DNA from 2 places in the Streptomyces arenae genome. Region 1 is predicted to be linked to the other one. Evidence: riboswitches for the same ligand, from Rfam matches in the RefSeq annotation. Region 1 holds a riboswitch; the other holds the start of a gene.
The links. A riboswitch is a leader RNA that binds a small molecule or an ion and turns the genes downstream of it on or off. The one in region 1 is predicted to bind cobalamin.
Positions count from the first base shown of each region.

Region 2: another riboswitch for cobalamin. It lies ahead of MB828_RS11980 (ribonucleoside-diphosphate reductase subunit alpha); the one in region 1 lies ahead of MB828_RS05185 (CbtB domain-containing protein).

Region 1 covers NZ_JAKQYH010000010.1:68,628-72,025, forward strand. The annotation lists gene MB828_RS05180 (enoyl-CoA hydratase/isomerase family protein) at 19-1,077, shown strand; cobalamin riboswitch at 1,247-1,387, shown strand; gene MB828_RS05185 (CbtB domain-containing protein) at 1,427-1,648, shown strand; gene MB828_RS05190 (CbtA family protein) at 1,671-2,426, shown strand; cobalamin riboswitch at 2,518-2,693, shown strand; gene MB828_RS05195 (ABC transporter substrate-binding protein) at 2,748-3,398, shown strand, end outside.
Region 2 covers NZ_JAKQYH010000023.1:6,577-9,974, reverse strand. The annotation lists gene MB828_RS11980 (ribonucleoside-diphosphate reductase subunit alpha) at 1-1,173, opposite strand, end outside; cobalamin riboswitch at 1,298-1,422, opposite strand; gene mctP (monocarboxylate uptake permease MctP) at 1,588-3,210, opposite strand; gene MB828_RS11970 (DUF3311 domain-containing protein) at 3,207-3,398, opposite strand, start outside.

The sequences.
Region 1 (3,398 bases):
CCTGACCGAGGTGTTCGGGTGAGAGGCCCCGGAGAGCACGTCCTGCTGCGTGTCGAGGGACGGGCCGCGCACATCATCCTGAACCGGCCCGCGGCCATCAACGCGCTGTCGCACGCCATGGTGTCCCGTATCGCCGAGGCCCTGACGGCCTGGGAACACGACCCGGCCGTCGAGACCGTCGTCATCACCGGCGCGGGCGAGCGCGGCCTGTGCGCCGGCGGCGACATCCGCGCCGTCCACGACGACGCCCGGTACGGCGACGGCTCCGCCGCGGCCGCGTTCTGGCGCGACGAGTACCACCTCAACGCCCGGATCGCCCGCTACCCCAAGCCGTACGTCGCCGTCATGGACGGCATCGTCATGGGCGGTGGGGTGGGGATCTCCGCGCACGGGGACGTCCGGATCGCCACCGAGCGCTCCCGGATCGCCATGCCGGAGACCGGCATCGGCTTCGTCCCCGATGTGGGCGGCACCTTCCTGCTCGGCCGCGCCCCCGGCGAACTCGGCACCCATCTCGCCCTGACCGGGGCCCAGATCGGCGCCGCCGACGCCGTCCTGTGCGGACTCGCCGACCACTACCTGCCGTCCGGCTCGGTCCCGGCGTTCCTCGCCGACCTCGCCGGCCTGCCCGTCGCCGAGGCGCTGGCCCGCTGGGCGGGGCCGGTGCCCGGCGGCGAAGGCGAACTGGGGGGCCAGCGCGCCTGGATCGACGCCTGCTACGCCGCCGACACCGTCGAGGAGATCGTCCGGCGGCTGTCCGCCCACGGTGACGCGGCGGCGAAGGAGACGGCGGAGATCCTGCTCGGCAGGTCGCCGACGGCCCTGAAGGTCACCCTGGAGGCGGTGCGCCGGGCCCGGCGACTGGGCTCGCTGGAGCAGGTGCTGGACCAGGAGTACCGGGTGTCCTGCGCGGCCCTCAGCACCCCTGACCTGGTGGAGGGCATCCGTGCCCAGGTCGTCGACAAGGACCGCGCCCCGCACTGGTCCCCGGCCACCCTCACCGAGGTCACCGACGCCGACGTCGACCGGCACTTCGCCCCGCTCGGCGAGCGTGAACTGGGTCTCGCACGACCCTGACGAACCCTCACCGGGCCTCGACCGGGCCGTGCCGTGGCCCGGCCGGGCCGGGCCGTTCCGGGCCTCGACTGGGCCGTTCCGTGGCCCGGCCAGGCTCGGAACTCGCCGGGCGCCGGCCGTGCACCAGCGGCGAGAGGAAGATCACGCCAGGTGACGCGGTCTTGGCCGGTCCTCCGACACGCGGTACGGTCTGTCCGGTATCGACGACAGCGAGACGGAAGCCGGTGGGAATCCGGCACGGTCGCGCCACTGTATGCAAGAGCCTCCGGGCCCTTGTGAGTCAGACCCGTGGCTGTCGTCCTGTGTGCACCACCGAGATGGGACGCGAACTCCCAGAGGAGGTTCTGCCATGGCGCAGACCGTCGCCCAGCCGACAGCAACCACCCCCGTCGTCCCCGCCAAGCTGCCGCTGTCCGCGATAGCTCCGTGGGCGGTCTTCTTCGGCATCCTGATGCTCGTCCTGCTCTACTTCGTCGGCGCCGAGCAGGGCGCCACCTCCGTGTTCAGCGGCACGGACGTCCACGAGTGGGTGCACGACGCCCGCCACCTGCTCGGCTTCCCCTGCCACTGACGCGAGGGACGCCGTCCAGCCCATGAACTCCGCAACAGTCCGGAACCTCCTGGTGCGGGGCATGCTCGCCGGCCTCGCCGCCGGCGTGCTCGCCCTGGTCGTGGCCTACCTGCTCGGTGAGCCGAACGTCGACAAGGCGATCGGCTTCGAGGACGCCCACGCGCACGAGCACGAGATGGAGGTCGTCTCCCGCTCCCTCCAGTCCACCGCGGGCCTCGCCACCGGTGTCCTGGTCTACGGGGTGTCCTTCGGCGGCATCGCGGCCCTCGCCTACTGCTTCGCCCTGGGCCGGGTCGGCCGGTTCGGCCCACGGCCGACCGCGCTGCTGCTGTCCGGCTGCGCGCTGCTCGCCGTGTACGTGGTGCCGTTCCTCAAGTACCCGGCCAACCCGCCGTCGGTGGGTGACCCGGACACCATCGGCAAGCGCACCACGCTGTACTTCCTGATGATGCTGCTCAGCGTGCTGCTGGCGGTCGCCGCCACCCTCCTCGGCAAGCGGCTCCGGCCGCGTCTGGGCACCTGGTGGGCGACCGTGCTCGCGGTGGCCGCGTTCGGCGTCGCCGTCGGGCTGGCGTACCAGTTCCTGCCGGCCGTCAACGAGGTCCCGAAGGACTTCCCGGCCACCCTGCTGTGGCGGTTCCGGCTCTCGGCGCTCGCCATCCAGGTGGTGCTGTGGGGCGGATTCGGCCTGCTGTTCGGCGAGTTGGCCGAGCGGCAGCTCAACCCGAAACCGGCGAAGGCCGCGGCCGCCGGACGGACCGTCCCCGCCGCCCGCTGACCGGCCTCCGGCACACGAGGGCCCGCCGGACCCGTCCGGGGCTCTCGTGTGCTCCGTCGGGTCTTGGGACCCCGCTGCCCCCGCCGCGTTGGAATAGCCTGGTGGGGCCAGTCGTGCCACATCCGTGGTCAGGGAATCCGGTGCGAATCCGGAGCTGACGCGCAGCGGTGAGGGGGACGGGCGGGGCAAGACGCCACTGGGAGACCGGGAAGGCGCCCCGACCGGACGAACCCGAGTCCGAAGACCTGCTGGCACCTTCGCGCCGAGCGCGAAGTGACGTCCGCAGGCCAGGCTCCGCGTACGAGCCCCGACCCCCGAGGCATGCCCGTGTTCCTCCGCGCCCCCGCGCTGCTCCGCGCCCCCGTGTTCCTCCGCGCCCCCGCGCTGCTCATGACCTCCTCCCTGCTGCTCACCGCGTGCGGTTCCACCGGCCAGGCCGGGCGGGAGCAGGCGAGTGGCCACGGCTATCCGCGCACCGTCGACAACTGCGGCCACCGGGTCACCCTGAAGTCGCCCCCGAGGCGGGCCGTCTCCCTCAACCAGGGCAGCACCGAGATCCTGCTCTCGCTCGGCCTCGCCGACCGCATGGCCGGCACCGCCACCTGGACCGACCCGGTGCCGAAGAGCCTGGCGAAGGCCGACGCGTCCGTGCCGCGCCTCGCCGACGACAACCCCTCCTTCGAGAAGGTCCTGGCCGCCGAACCCGACCTCGTCACCGCCTCCTTCGTCGCCACTCTCGGCACCGGCGGCGTCGCCACCCGCGAGCAGTTCGAGAAGCTCGGCGTACCGACGTACGTCTCACCCGCCGACTGCTCCGAGGGCAAGGACAACGACAGCGGCGGAGACGGATCGCGCCGCAGGCCCCTCACCCTCGACGCGGTGTACGGCGAGATACGCGACCTGGCCCGCGTGTTCGGCGTGGAAGCGCGCGGCGAGAAACTGGTCGCCTCGCTGAAGAAGCGGGTCAGCACG
Region 2 (3,398 bases), on a different contig from region 1:
GGCCGGGATGGTCCTGCGCGCGAGCCCGTCGGCCTCGGCCTTGCGGTAGGCGGCGTCGAACTCCGCGCCCCACAGGTCCACCAGCTCCGGCACGTCGGCGGGGGAGAACAGGGACCACGGCTCGTCGGCGTTCACCCGGCGCATGAACTCGTCCGGGATCCAGTGCGCGAGGTTGAGGTTGTGCGTACGGCGGGCGTCCTCGCCGGTGTTGTCGCGCAGCTCCAGGAACTCCTCGATGTCGGAGTGCCAGGTCTCCAGGTAGACCGCGGCCGCGCCCTTGCGCCGGCCGCCCTGGTTCACGGCGGCGACCGAGGCGTCCAGGGTCTTCAGGAACGGCACGATGCCGTTGGAGTGCCCGTTGGTGCCGCGGATCAGCGAACCGCGGCCGCGGATCCGGGAGTACGAGAGACCGATGCCGCCGGCGTGCTTCGAGAGCCGGGCGACCTGGTGGTAGCGGTCGTAGAGGGAGTCCAGCTCGTCCTTCGGGGAGTCGAGGAGGTAGCAGGACGACATCTGGGGGTGCCGGGTACCGGAGTTGAACAGGGTGGGGGAGGACGGGAGGTAGTCGAGGCGGCTCATCAGGCCGTAGAGCGCGGCGACCTCGTCCACCGCGCGGGCGGTGTCGTCCTCGGCGAGACCTGCGGCGACCCGGAGCATGAAGTGCTGGGGGGTCTCGACGACCTTGCGGGTGATCGGGTGCCGGAGCAGGTAGCGGCTGTGCAGGGTGCGCAGGCCGAAGTAGCCGAAGCGGTCGTCGGCGGCCGGGTCGACGAGCGCGTCCAGGCGCGCCGCGTGCAGCCGCGCGAACTCGGCGGTGCGGTCGGCGATGAGGCCCTCCCGGTGGCCCACGGCGACCGACTCGGTGAAGGACGTGACGCCCTGCGAGGCGGCCTCGGCGCGGATGGTGAGGGTGAGCAGGCGGGCAGCCAGCCGGGAGTAGGCGGGGTCCTCCGAGATCAGACCGGCGGCGGCCTCGGTGGCCAGCTCGCGCAACTCCGACTCGTCGGCCCGCGCGGACCGGCCGCGCAGCGCGGCGGCGGCGACCCGGCCGGGGTCGGCGTCGGGGAGGTCTCCGGTCAGCTCGGTCAGGATCCGCAGCAGGGCCGTTCCTGGACCGTCGGTCTCCGCGGCGGTCGTGGTCGCTGAAGCCGGATCGGCTGGCGCGATGGTCACGTGGGGCTCTCCCTCGCTCGGCACGGGGCCTGGCGGAGGGCAGCGGGCAGCGCGAGCGCGCGGGGGCGCGCGTCGAGACCCTGGCCCACTCCACGAGGCCCGGACGTCAGACGCCCTGACCGGGTGGCCGGGCGTGCTGTCGGCAGGTCCTCGGACTGACTCTCGTGCGCGGATGCGCACAAGTACACCGTTGCGGGACAGTTCCGGATTCGCACCGGATTCCCCTGCGGCGACAGCGAGCATGAGCATACATCTAGTGCCGGGCTGTCGTGTCACCCCCAGATGTTGTGTCGTGGAGGTGTCGGAGCGTCAGATTGTTCGTACGGTGAGATACGAAGAGCGGGCCGCCGAGGAGGGTACTCTCGGCGGCCCGCTGCGGGTCGTACGGGGTTGCTCGCGCAGTTCCCCGCGCCCCTAAAGGGGCGCTACGGCCGGGGGCAGTTCCACTTCGACGCCGGGGTCGCCCGCGTCGGCCGTGTAGTCCGCCGGGGTGGTCTCGTCGATGCCCTCGGGGGCCTTGAGGGCCTTGAGGGCGAAGGTCAGGACCACCGTCACCACCACGTTCAGCACGAACGCCGTGAGGCCGATGTAGCCGATCTCGCCGATGCCCGGGATCTCCTTGGCCGAGCCGCCGAAGTGCTTCTGGGTGGGCGAGGCCACCCCGTACGCCGCGGCCGTGCCGTAGACCATGCCGACCGCCCAGCCCGCGAGCAGCGCCCAGCGGTGGAACCAGCGGGTGAACAGGCCGCCCACCAGCGCCGGGAAGGTCTGAAGGATCCAGATGCCGCCCAGCAGCTGGAAGTTGATGGCGACCGTCTTGTCCATGGTGAGGACGAAGACCAGCGCGCCCACCTTCACCAGCAGGGACACCAGCTTGGAGACCTGGGCCTCCTGCTTCGGCGTGGCGTCCGGCTTGATGAAGTCCCGGTAGATGTTGCGGGTGAAGAGGTTCGCGGCCGCGATGGACATGATGGCCGCGGGGACCAGCGCGCCGATGCCGATCGCCGCGAAGGCGACGCCGGCGAACCAGTCCGGGAACATGTTCTCGAACAGCTGCGGGATCGCCAGCTGGCCGTTGGTGACCTTGACGCCGGCCGCGATCGCCATGAAGCCGAGCAGGGCCAGCAGACCGAGCATCAGCGAGTACAGCGGCAGGATCGTGGTGTTCCGGCGGATCACGTCACGGCTCCTGGAGGAGAGCGTCGCGGTGATCGAGTGCGGGTACATGAACAGCGCGAGCGCGGAGCCCAGCGCCAGCGTGGCGTACGTCCACTGGCCCGCCTCCGGGGGTGCCAGCGCGCCGCGCGGTTTGCCGGTCGCCGGGTTGGTCTGGGCGAACGCGTGGCCCGCCTTGGCGAAGACGTCGTCGAAGCCGCCCAGCTTGATCGGGATGTAGATGATCGCCACCGCGATGACGAGGTAGATCAGCCCGTCCTTCACGAACGCGATCAGAGCGGGCGCGCGCAGGCCCGAGGAGTAGGTGTAGGCCGCCAGCACGCCGAAGGCGATGAGCAACGGCAGGTCCTTCACGAACCAGTTGGTGCCGTCGCCGCCGCCGACGCCCATCACGTCGAGGACCGCCTGGATGCCGACGAGCTGGAGCGCGATGTAGGGCATCGTCGCCAGGATGCCGGTCAGCGCGACCGCGAGGGAGAGGCCCTTGGAGCCGAACCGGCCGCGTACGAAGTCCGAGGTCGTCACGTAGCCGTGCTTGTGGGAGACCGACCACAGGCGGGGCAGGAACGTGAAGATCAGCGGGTAGACCAGGATCGTGTACGGCACGGCGAAGAAACCGGCCGCGCCCGCCGCGTAGATCGCCGCGGGTACGGCGACGAACGTGTACGCCGTGTAGAGGTCGCCGCCGAGCAGGAACCAGGTCACCCAGGTCCCGAACGACCGGCCGCCCAGGCCCCATTCGTCGAGGCTGTGCTCGTTCTCGGCCTTGCGCCAGCGCGCGGCCAGGAATCCCATGACCGTGACGGCCAGGAAGAAGAAGATGAAGACGCCGAGCGCGACGCCGTTCACGCCGTCCTTCACCGCTGCGCACCCCCGCTCGTGTGGTCGGCCTTGCGGGCGCGCTGGTCACGCTGCCACAGCTGGTACGCGGTCATGGTGAGCGCGGTGGAGATCAGCACCCACAGCATCTGGTACCAGTAGAAGAACGGGATCCCGATGAACGTCGGGTCCGTCCTGGCGTAGGAGCCCACCCACAGCATCGCCACGAA